DNA from 2 places in the Phytobacter sp. V91 genome. Region 1 is predicted to be linked to the other one. Evidence: riboswitches for the same ligand, from Rfam matches in the RefSeq annotation. Region 1 holds a riboswitch; the other holds the start of a gene.
What was found. Region 1 has a riboswitch for cobalamin ahead of btuB (TonB-dependent vitamin B12 receptor BtuB). Riboswitches for the same ligand answer to the same signal wherever they lie in the genome.
Positions count from the first base shown of each region.

Region 1 (5,740 bases):
TGGCGCGGCTCATGATGCATGTTCAGAATCGAGTCGCTGTCGTAAATACGTGGATGGGCGAAGTCGGTGTCTGCCGGATGATACGGGCGCGAACCGCAGGCGATAACAAATTTTTCCGCCGTCAGGGTCTCAACCGAACCGTCCGGGCATTCCAGCGCCAGCGTGTGGGAATCGATAAAGTGGGCATCACCCTGCAGAATTTCACAGCGGTTGCGCTCGTAAAAACCTTGTCGCATCTGTGTTTGTTGATTAATCACGCTGTCCGCATGATTCAGAATATCGGCGAAAGAGGAGCGAAGGATGCGGGTGTGGTCACTGTATAACGGGTTTTGATTAAATTCGATAATGCGGCTGACGGCGTGGCGAAGGGCTTTGGAGGGAATTGTTCCCCAGTGGGTGCAGCCGCCGCCCACGTTATGGTAGCGCTCAATGACCGCTATCCGGGCACCCTGTTTGACCAGCCCCATAGCAGCACCTTCGCCGCCCGGGCCTGAGCCTATAACTATTGCGTCGTAATCGTAGGAATGTGGCATGGCAAGGCTTACCTGTTCTTATACATAAAAGCAACATAATAGTAACATCAACGGGCGGATAACCCAATTATCGTTGTGCTTTTTTCGTGCGCGGAAGCAGAAAGAGCGCGTAAACAATCATTCACAATCCAGTACAATCCGATTAGTTTTATTCTCTGGTATAGTGCCAGCAGGTCTGCGGAGGGATTCAAGCATCGTGATGGGCGTAAGAGCGCAACAAAAAGAGAGAACCCGGCGTTCGCTGGTGGAAGCAGCATTCAGTCAGCTGAGCGCTGAGCGAAGTTTCGCCAGCCTGAGTCTGCGCGAGGTTGCGCGTGAAGCGGGGATTGCCCCGACGTCATTTTATCGTCATTTCCGCGATGTGGATGAGCTTGGCCTGACGATGGTTGATGAGAGTGGTCTGATGCTTCGTCAGCTGATGCGTCAGGCGCGCCAGCGTATTGCCAAGGGAGGCAGCGTTATCCGCACCTCCGTGTCGACTTTTATGGAATTTATCGGTAATAACCCAAATGCCTTCCAGCTATTGCTGCGTGAGCGTTCTGGCACATCTGCTGCGTTTCGCGCCGCGGTAGCCCGGGAAATCCAGCATTTTATTGCGGAACTCGCCGACTATCTCGAACTCGAAAACCATATGCCGCGTGCCTTTACCGAAGCGCAGGCCGAGGCGATGGTGACAATTGTTTTCAGTGCCGGCGCTGAGGCGCTGGATGTTGGCGCGGAGCAACGCCGGCAATTAGAAGAGCGACTGGTATTGCAACTGCGGATGATTTCCAAAGGGGCGTACTACTGGTATCGCCGTGAACAGGAAAAAGTGGCGCATCAAACCGACGAGTGAAGGATGAGTAATGAAACAATCAGGTCAAGATAAAGGTACTTTGTTGCTGGCGCTGATCGCTGGCTTATCCATTAATGGCACCTTTGCAGCGATTTTTAGCTCCATTGTGCCTTTCTCCGTGTTTCCCATTATTTCACTGGTGCTGACGGTTTACTGTCTGCATCAGCGTTATCAAAATCGCACCATGCCTGTCGGGTTACCCGGGCTTGCGGCAGCCTGTTTTATTCTTGGCGTGCTGCTTTACAGTACCGTGGTGCGTGCGGAATATCCGGACATCGGTTCTAACTTCTTCCCGGCGGTACTGTCGGTGATTCTGGTGTTCTGGATTGGTTTTCGCCTGCGTAACCGCAAGCAGGAAGCATCTGAGTAAAATACACTCGCCGGACGGGATGCATGGCGTCGCCGTCCGGCGTTGATTTTACCTTGCGGTCAATAAAACACCGCACTCCATATGGTGCGTATACGGGAATTGATCGAACAACGCCAGGCGCTCTACCTTGTGCGTCTGGCTCAGTGTTTCCAGGTTCTTACATAAAGTTTCCGGGTTGCAGGAGATGTACAGAATGCGCGGATACGCCTGCACCATCTTCTCCGTTTCGCTATCCAGCCCGCTGCGCGGGGGATCGACGAAAATCGTCTCGCATTGATAACTCTTTAGATCGATACCCTGTAAACGGTTGAACTCCCGCACGCCGTTCATCGCCTGAGTGAACTCTTCTGCCGACATACGGATAATTTGCACATTATCGATGTGGTTAGCGGCGATGTTGTACTGGGCTGCGGCCACTGAGGGTTTGGCGATTTCTGTCGCCAGCACGCGATCGAAATTACGCGCCAGGGCCAGTGAGAAGTTACCGTTACCACAGTACAACTCCAGCAGATCCCCGGTTGACCCTTTGGTTGCACCTAATGCCCACTCCAGCATCTGCACGTTCATTGCCGCGTTGGGTTGTGTAAAGCTGTTTTCGACCTGGCGGTAAATCATCTCTTTGCCGTCAACAGGCAGGCGCTCATCAACAAAATCCTGGTCCAGCTCGATTTTTGTTTTGGTGGCGCGGCCAATCAGTTGCACGTTCAAATTTTGCGCCCGAAGGGCATCGCGCAGACGGGTCGCCTCTTCACGCCAGGCGTCATCCAGCTTTTTATGGTACAGCAGAGTGACAATGGCCTGGTTACTCATGGTGGTCAGATAATCAATCTGGAAGAGCTTGTGGCGCAGGATGTTATTTTCGCGCAGGTTCCCCATCAGCACGGTCATCAACTGGTTAATCAGTTCGCTGGCTGCCGGGAAGCTGTCGACGCGAATGCGGTCCCTGGTCTGCTGATCGAAAATAATGTGGTACAGATCATCGCCGTCATGCCAGATGCGGAATTCCGCGCGCATACGGTAATGGCTGACCGGTGAGCGGAACACCTCGGGCACGGGCGCGGAGAAGGGCGCCATCATCGATTGCAGACGCACGACTTTCTCGGCCAGTTGCGCTTCGTACTGTTCTGTTGGCAGGTGCTCGGGTGTCATTGTGTGTCCTGAGTGATTAAGAATAACGCGGGGATTGTAGGGATTGCTCAGGGGATGTCCAGTAGCGGATGTTTTTTCGATTCCTCTCATAGCAGTCTGGACATCCATATGTTTATGAATGTAGCATCCTTGTTCCGGTTCTGTAAGTTAAAAGGGAATCCAGTGTAAATCTGGGGCTGACGCGCAGCGGTAAGGAAGGGTGGGATGATAGCGAAAGCAGACACTGCTTATATATACCCTAAATAGTTCGGGTTGGATGAAGGCGGCAACGCAGTGAATCCCCGGGAGCTTACTGTAGTAAGTGACAGGGGTGAGCGAGGACAAATTGGCTATGCCAGTTTGAACAGCGCTTGCGCTGGCCCTGAAGGGGCGAGGCCATAGGCCGAGTAAAGCCAACGCACAGACAACGTGAAGTATGACGGGTATAAAAGTGGGAAGTCATCATCTTGTAGTACCTCCAAGCCCGAAGACCTGCCGGAATTACGTCGCATCTGGCGCCATCATCGCGAGCTATTGATGGTACCTGCGGCATCCTTCTTATTTTGTGGATGCTCACACAATGATTAAAAAAGCTTCGCTGCTGACGGCTCTCTCCGTCACGGCATTTTCTGGCTGGGCGCAGGACAGTAACCCGGACACTCTGGTCGTAACAGCAAATCGTTTTCAACAGCCGGCAAAAACCGTACTGGCACCGACGGAGGTGGTAACCCGCGAGGATATCGATCGCTGGCAGTCCCGTTCGTTGGTCGATGTCTTACGTCGTCTGCCTGGCGTTGATATTGCGCAAAACGGCGGCCTGGGCCAGACAGCTTCGGTCTATGTACGTGGTACGGAAGCAAAGCATCTGTTGTTGCTGATTGACGGCGTGCCGGTCGCGCGTTCGGGTATCTCGAACGATCCTGAACTGAACCAAATTCCTCTCTCGCTGGTACAGCGTGTTGAATATATCCGTGGACCGCGTTCTACCGTTTATGGTTCCGGAGCGATTGGCGGTGTGGTTAACGTCATCACCCGGACGGGAACTGAGCAGTCGCAGATTAATGCGAGCATTGGCTCTAAGGGCTATCAAACCTTTGATGGCACGGTGCGCCAGCGCTTCGGCGATACCGTTGCGACAGCGGCAGGTTCTTACACCAGTACCCGCGGCTTTAACGTGCAGCCGGATTCCAGCTGGGATCATGATGCAGACCGCGACGGTTACCGCAACAAAACGTTCTGGGGCAGCCTGCAACACAAGTTCAACGACAATTTCGACGGCTTCTTCCGCGGGTACAGCTTTACTAACAATGTGGATTATGATCTGGGTAGCCCACCGTTTTTACCTGAGTACAGTGCAGACGAGCGTCAGCTGTACAGCCAGGGCTGGGATACCGGCCTTAGCTTTAATCAGGGGATCTACTCTTCGCAGCTGGTGGCGAGCTATCAGAAAAGCAAAGACTACAACTACAGCAGTATTTATGGTCGGTACGAAGACGGCACGACCCTGGATGATATGGAACAACGCTATATCCAGTGGGCGAACAATGTTGCGGTAGGTAAAGGTTCGGTTAGTGCGGGCGTGGACTGGAAGCAGGAGCGGCTGGTTTCATCTAACGCCACGACACGTGACGCCTATGATCGTGACAACACTGGTCTCTATTTGTCAGGCCTGCAACAGTTTGGCGATGTCACGCTTGAGGCTTCTGGTCGTGAAGATAAAGATGATGAGTTTGGCTGGCACGGCACCTGGCAGACGGCAGCGGGCTGGGAGTTTGTCGAAAACTATCGCCTGACCGTTTCCTATGGCACCGGCTTCCTTGCGCCATCTCTTGGACAGCAATATGGCGCGAAGCGCTTTACGATAGCTTCAAACCCGGATCTGAAACCGGAAGAGTCAAAACAATGGGAAGCGGGCGTAGAGGGGTTGACCGGTCCGCTGGACTGGCGCCTGTCCGCGTATCGTTATGAGATTGATAATCTTATCACTTATAACAATACCGCTTACTACAACATCAACTCTGCCACGATTAAGGGCGTGGAGTGGACGGGAAGCGTGGATACCGGCATCTTCTCGCATCGTGTAACGCTGCAATATATTGACCCGCGTGATGATGTAACGAATGAAGTGCTGCCGCGTCGCGCTAAACGCCAGGCCAAGTATCAGCTTGACTGGGCAGTATTTGATGTGGATATGAACCTTGCCTGGGAATACTTCGGTAAGCGCTATGACAACAGAACCTCAACCTACAATCCTGAGCAGCGTGTTCTGCCAAGCTACAGTACGGTTGATTTTTCTGCGTCATATCCAGTGACCTCTCACCTGACAGTTCGTGGTAAAATAGCTAACCTGTTCGATAAAGACTACGAGACAGCTTATGGCTACCAAACTGCAGGACGGGAATATACCGTGTCTGGCAGCTACACCTTCTAAATTACGGCCCACCGTGCTGGTGTTTGATTCCGGCGTCGGTGGGTTATCGGTGTATGACGAGATCCGGCATCTCCTGCCGGATCTGCATTACATTTATACTTTCGATAATGTTGCCTTTCCTTATGGGGAGAAGAGTGAAGAGTTTATCGTTGAACGTGTTGTGGAAATTGTCACCGCCGTTCAGGCCCAGTACCCACTCTCCCTCGCCGTTATCGCCTGTAATACCGCCAGTACCGTTTCACTCCCCGCATTGCGCGAAAAATTCTCCTTCCCGGTTGTTGGCGTTGTGCCTGCAATCAAACCTGCTGCTCGTTTAACGGCGAATGGCGTAGTAGGGGTGCTGGCAACCCGTGCAACGGTTAAGCGTCCATATACTCATGAGCTGATTGCCCGTTTTGCTAATGAATGCAAAATCGAACTGCTCGGTTCCGCTGAGATGGTCG
Region 1 is NZ_CBFFRJ010000177.1:451-6,190, reverse strand. It holds gene sthA (Si-specific NAD(P)(+) transhydrogenase) at 1-533, opposite strand, end outside; gene fabR (HTH-type transcriptional repressor FabR) at 730-1,368, shown strand; gene ACSZO4_RS23485 (YijD family membrane protein) at 1,379-1,738, shown strand; gene trmA (tRNA (uridine(54)-C5)-methyltransferase TrmA) at 1,787-2,887, opposite strand; cobalamin riboswitch at 3,006-3,380, shown strand; gene btuB (TonB-dependent vitamin B12 receptor BtuB) at 3,447-5,297, shown strand; gene murI (glutamate racemase) at 5,242-5,740, shown strand, end outside.

Region 2 (5,740 bases), on a different contig from region 1:
AAAAGAGAGCTGATCGCGTTGTGGTACATCATATGTAAATAAATCAACGCTAATGATTTATTTCGTGATCTGCTTTCACGAACGGACTAAATCGTCTCCCAGGGATGGGAGACTTTTGTTATCTTAATTTCAGTTTGTCATCAGCGCTTGTTGAATAATTTCATTCAGGTTGAATGATGTGTGAACAAATCGGTTTTTTTATAACAATAAATTAAAATTAACTGAGAGGTTTTATCATGATTTCTGCGAGTGCCCTTAACTCGGAACTCATTAATAAAATCGCCCAGGATTTTGCACAAGCCACCGGTCTGGCCGTTGTTGTCGTTAATATCCACGGCGAAGAAATATCCGAGCTTTTTAATTTTACCCCCTTTTGCCAGTTGATGCGGCAGAACCCACAGCATAGCGCCCGTTGCCGCATGAGTGACCGCTGCGGCGGTTTTGAGTCCTCAAAATCCAATCAGCCCTGTATCTACCGATGCCATGCCGGGTTAACGGATTTTTCCATTCCGCTGGTGATTGCCGGGCATCTGGTTGGTTTCGTTCTGTGTGGCCAGGTACGCTTACGTGAAGGCGACGACGTTGAATTGATTAATATTCTTAACATTGACGATCGCTGGCAGGACGATAAGACGCTGATGGATGAGTTTCTTAACGTGCCGGAAATGGACTATTCGCGGGTGATAGCCTCGGCGGATCTGCTCAAGCTTATCGTTGAAAATTGCCTGAAAAAACAGATCAATTTTGTGGTGATCAAAGATCAACAGCAGTCCCCGGAGAGTGCGAAAAACAGCCGTAGTCAGGGGCCGCATGACGGTAAAATGAAGAAAGCCCTGCGCTATATTGATGCCCATCTCTCGGACGAGTTGCGCCTTGAGGATGTGGCCGCGCATGTTTATCTCAGCCCTTATTACTTCAGTAAATTGTTCAAAAAATATCAGGGCATCGGCTTTAATGCGTGGGTAAACAGCCAGCGTATGGCCAGTGCGAAAGAGATGCTGTGCCACAGTGACTGGAGTATTGCCAGTATTGCGCGCAATTTAGGCTTTTCCCAGACCAGTTATTTTTGCAAAGTTTTTCGGCAAACTTATCAGGTCACGCCGCAAGTTTTTCGCCTGCAAAATAATGCAAACTATGACGGTGATTAAATTTCCGATAACAATATTTTGTTATTCACCGGGGCAATAAAATCGCCTGAACTGCCGTTTAAATAAGGCGTTAAAGAAAATGGCAGGCAATAAATTGTTATAGCGCAACAAATTATTGTCCTGATGAGGGTAAACTCAACCAGTTTTTATTTCCATGATGCGATAGATTGCAGTCAGGGAAAATTTACCGTTTCACTCAGCCAGAAGAAACTGAATCTGCTGAGAGGTAAACCATTAAAGCTATCAGGTTCGCCGCAAACGTTTTGCGGCAGGGAAGGGGGTGAGAATCCCCCGCAGCCCCCGCTGCTGTGATGCTGACAACCCCGTTATAACCACTGACCGCAAGGTCGGGAAGGGCGGGCGAGGATGACGCTAAGCCAGAAGACCGACCTGATGGATGACACTCAACAACTTCGGTGGGAAGTCGGTTGCTCAGACGCGTACAGTCACTGCACTGGGATTCCACGCATCCTGACACAGCCTTTCCACCCCGAACGGGGCCTGAAGGTATGTCTGACGAGCGTTGCGCCTTTATTCTTGCCGGTACCGGAAGCGGCTGTGGTAAAACCACGGTCACGCTTGGGTTGCTGAATGCATTGCAGCAGCGTGGCAAACGGGTGCAGCCGTTCAAAGTGGGTCCGGATTACCTCGATACCACATGGCATACCGCCCTTACCGGCGTTCCGTCCCGCAATCTCGATAGTTTTATGCTACCCGCTGCGACCCTCAATGCCCTGTTTAACCAGCAGATGCAAACAGCGCAAATCGCGGTGATTGAAGGTGTGATGGGGCTGTATGACGGCTATGGCACGGATCCGAACTATTGCAGCACCGCGGCGCTGGCAAAACAACTGGGCGTGCCGGTTATCCTGCTGGTGGACGGTAAAGCGGTCTCCACCTCTATTGCCGCTACGGTGATGGGATTTCAGCATTTTGACTCCCGGTTGCGTATTGCCGGGGTGATCGTTAACCGCGTGAACAGCGACAGCCATTATCAACTCCTTAAACACGCCATAGAGCACTACTGCGGTATTCCTGCGCTCGGATACGTACCGGTAACACCTGAGGTTGTTCTGCCTGAGCGTCACCTGGGGCTGGTGACCGCCCGGGAGTCGCATATCGATACCCGGCCATGGCGTGATTTTGCTGCCCGTATTGAACAGACTCTGGATATCGACAGGCTCCTTTCCCTTAGCGCGCTTGCGACATTGCCGCCTGGCGAATGGCCGCCACTACCCGCCGCCGATGCCGGGAAAGGCCTGACGCTGGCGCTCGCCGATGATGAGGCTTTCAATTTTTACTATCCGGACAATCTGCAATTGCTGGAAAACAGCGGGGTGAAGATTGTGCGTTTCAGTCCGCTGCATGACGCCAGTCTGCCCGAATGCCAGATGCTGTGGCTGGGTGGGGGTTATCCGGAACTGCATGCCCGTGCGCTCGCGGAAAATACCAGCATGCTGGCGTCTGTTCGCGCGGCCCACCAGCGTGGCGTGGCCATCTACGCGGAATGCGGCGGCCTGATGTACCTGGGGACAAGGTTACGCGATCTGGAGGGTAACGTTCACTCGCTGGCCAATGTGATCCCCGGCGACAGCCAGATGGGCAAACGGCTGACCCGTTTTGGCTACTGCGAAGCCACTGCATGCCAGCCGACGCTGCTTGCCGATGAAGGCGAAACCTTGCGCGGGCATGAATTCCACTATTCCGACTTTACCCCGAAACAGGCTGCCGTCATGGATTGCCAGAAAAGCCGCGATGGCAAAATTTTGTCGCAGTGGCAGGGCGGCTGGCAGGTAGGGAATACCTACGCCAGTTATCTCCACATTCACTTCGCCCAGCGACCTGAGATGCTGCATCGCTGGATTAGCGCCGCAAGGAGCGCAGGATGACCGTCCTCGCCTGGTGTGTGGCCTGGCTGCTTGACCGCTGGTTGGGGGATCCCCCGCACTGGCCGCATCCGGTGCGCTGGATTGGCGCACTGATCAATTTTACCCAACGTGGAGTGCGTCGGGTTTGTCACTCAGCCAGCGCGCTGCGTATCGGCGGCGGGGTGATGTGGCTGGTTGTTGTTGGCATTACCTGGGGTGTGGCATGGGGAGTGTTAACGCTTGCGACAAAGATTCACCCCTGGTTTGGCTGGTGCGTTGAAGTGTGGATGATTTACACCCTGCTGGCAGCCCGCTGCCTGGATGATGCGGCGCGGGAAGTCGAGCGCGCTTTACGCCACGGCACATTGAGCGACAGCCGGGAAAAACTCTCCTGGATTGTCGGGCGCGATACCTCACAGCTGCAACCGCCGCAAATCACCCGTGCGGTAGTCGAAACCGTTGCTGAAAACACCGTCGATGGCGTTATTGCCCCTCTGTTCTTTTTATTACTCGGCGGTGCGCCGCTGGCGATGGCCTACAAAGCGGTCAATACCCTGGATTCCATGGTCGGCTACAAGCATGAAAAATACCGGGCTATCGGCATGGTCAGCGCGCGTCTTGATGATGTTGCCAACTTTATCCCGGCTCGCCTGAGCTGGCTGCTACTGAGCTTTGCTGCGTGGCTTTGTCGCCACAATGCCGCCGGAGCGCTACGCATCGGCTGGCGCGATCGCCGCAATCATAGCAGCCCCAACTGCGCATGGTCTGAAGCCACGGTGGCGGGTGCGCTGGGGGTGCGCCTTGGTGGGCCGAATGATTATTTTGGCGAGCGGGTCGAGAAACCCTGGATTGGCGATGAGATCCGCGCCATCAACATTGACGATATTTCGCACACAATCCGGCTGATGTGGGTCTCTTCCACACTTACGCTGGCACTGTTTGCACTTTTGCACGTTACGCTGGCAGGAGCAGCACTGTTATGACAACGATGGAATATTTACAGCAACCTCAGGCCATTGAGGACAAAAGTTTTGTCATTATTGGCGACATCATTCGCGATACGCGTCCTGATTACCGTTTTGCCAGCCCGTTGCACGAAGCCATTATAAAACGCGTTATCCATACCACGGCCGATTTTGACTGGCTGGATATTCTGTGGTTCTCCCCGGACGCGCTGGAAAACTTAAGCCGTGCCCTGCGCAGCGGCTGCACCCTCTATACCGATACCACCATGGCGCTGTCCGGGATCAACAAAACCCTGCTGGCGAAATTTGGCGGTGAGGTGAAGTGCTATATCAGCGACCCAAGAGTGGTGCGTGCCGCGAAAGAGCAGGGGATCACCCGATCCATGGCGGCCGTGGATCTGGCGCTGAATGAAGACGGCGATAAGGTCTTCGTCTTTGGCAATGCGCCAACCGCGCTGTTTCGTTTGCTGGAGAAAAATGTTCAGGTGCGTGGCGTCGTGGGCGTGCCGGTTGGGTTTGTGGGGGCTGCGGAATCCAAGGATGCGCTGGTGGAAAGCGGCTTGCCCGGTATTGCTGCGCTGGGGCGCAAAGGGGGCAGCAACGTGGCGGCAGCGATTATCAATGCCTTTCTCTACTCCATGCGGGAGGCGTAATGAGCGAAGAGGCTTTCGACACGCCGGTGTGGCATAACGGCAAGGCGCTGCGTAAAGGTTATACCACCGGATCCAGTGCGACGGCGGCGGCAAAAGTCGCCGCCCTGATGGTGCTGCGCCAGCATATTATTCACCAGGTGTCGATAGTCACTCCCTCCGGCGTCACGCTGCGTCTTAACGTTGAATCTCCGCATATCGAAGGCCAGCAGGCGATTGCGGCTATCCGTAAAGACGGCGGCGATGATGTGGATGCCACCCACGGCATGCTGATTTTTGCCCGCGTTACCCTCAATGACAGCGGCGAGATTGTTCTGTCCGGCGGCGAAGGGATTGGCACTGTCACCCGCAAAGGGATCGGTTTACCTCCGGGCAGCGCCGCCATTAATCGGACGCCACGCCAGACCATCGAAGCCGCCGTGCGTGAAGTTATTGGCCCATCGCGCGGGGCTGAGGTGGAGATTTTTGCCCCGGAAGGGGAAGAGCGGGCGAAGAAAACCTACAACAGTCGGCTGGGCATCATCGGCGGGATCTCCATTATTGGCACCACCGGGATTGTCACGCCGATGTCAGAAGAGAGCTGGAAACGCTCGTTATCGCTGGAGATGGAAATCAAGCGCGCCGCCGGACTCACGCGAGTGGTGCTGGTGCCTGGCAACCACGGCGAACGCTTTGTGCGTGAACAACTGGGATTGTCCGGCGAAATCGTGGTCACCATGAGCAACTTCGTCGGCTTTATGATTGAAGAAGCGGTGCGGATGGGCTATCAGCAAATTGTGCTTATCGGGCATCCCGGCAAACTGGTCAAAATCGCCGCCGGGATCTTCCACACCCACAGCCACATTGCGGATGCGCGCATGGAAACCCTGGTCGCGCACCTGGCGCTGCTGGGCGCGCCTCATGACTTATTGCTGAAGGTCAGCGAATGCGATACCACCGAAGCGGCCATGGAGCATATCGACGCCGCAGGTTTTAGCCATCTCTATAACCATCTTGCTGAGCGTATCTGCCAGCGGGTAATGCTCAATCTGCGTTTTACCCAAAACCCCCCGCAGTGCGATGCCATCATGTTCTCCTTTGATAACCAGATCCTCGGCTCTAACCGCCCG
Region 2 is NZ_CBFFRJ010000039.1:13,798-19,537, reverse strand. It holds gene pduF (propanediol diffusion facilitator PduF) at 1-13, shown strand, start outside; gene pocR (transcriptional regulator PocR) at 237-1,148, shown strand; cobalamin riboswitch at 1,377-1,556, shown strand; gene ACSZO4_RS10185 (cobyrinate a,c-diamide synthase) at 1,658-3,037, shown strand; gene cbiB (adenosylcobinamide-phosphate synthase CbiB) at 3,034-3,999, shown strand; gene ACSZO4_RS10175 (cobalt-precorrin-8 methylmutase) at 4,005-4,634, shown strand; gene cbiD (cobalt-precorrin-5B (C(1))-methyltransferase CbiD) at 4,634-5,740, shown strand, end outside.
Region 2: another riboswitch for cobalamin. It lies ahead of ACSZO4_RS10185 (cobyrinate a,c-diamide synthase); the one in region 1 lies ahead of btuB (TonB-dependent vitamin B12 receptor BtuB).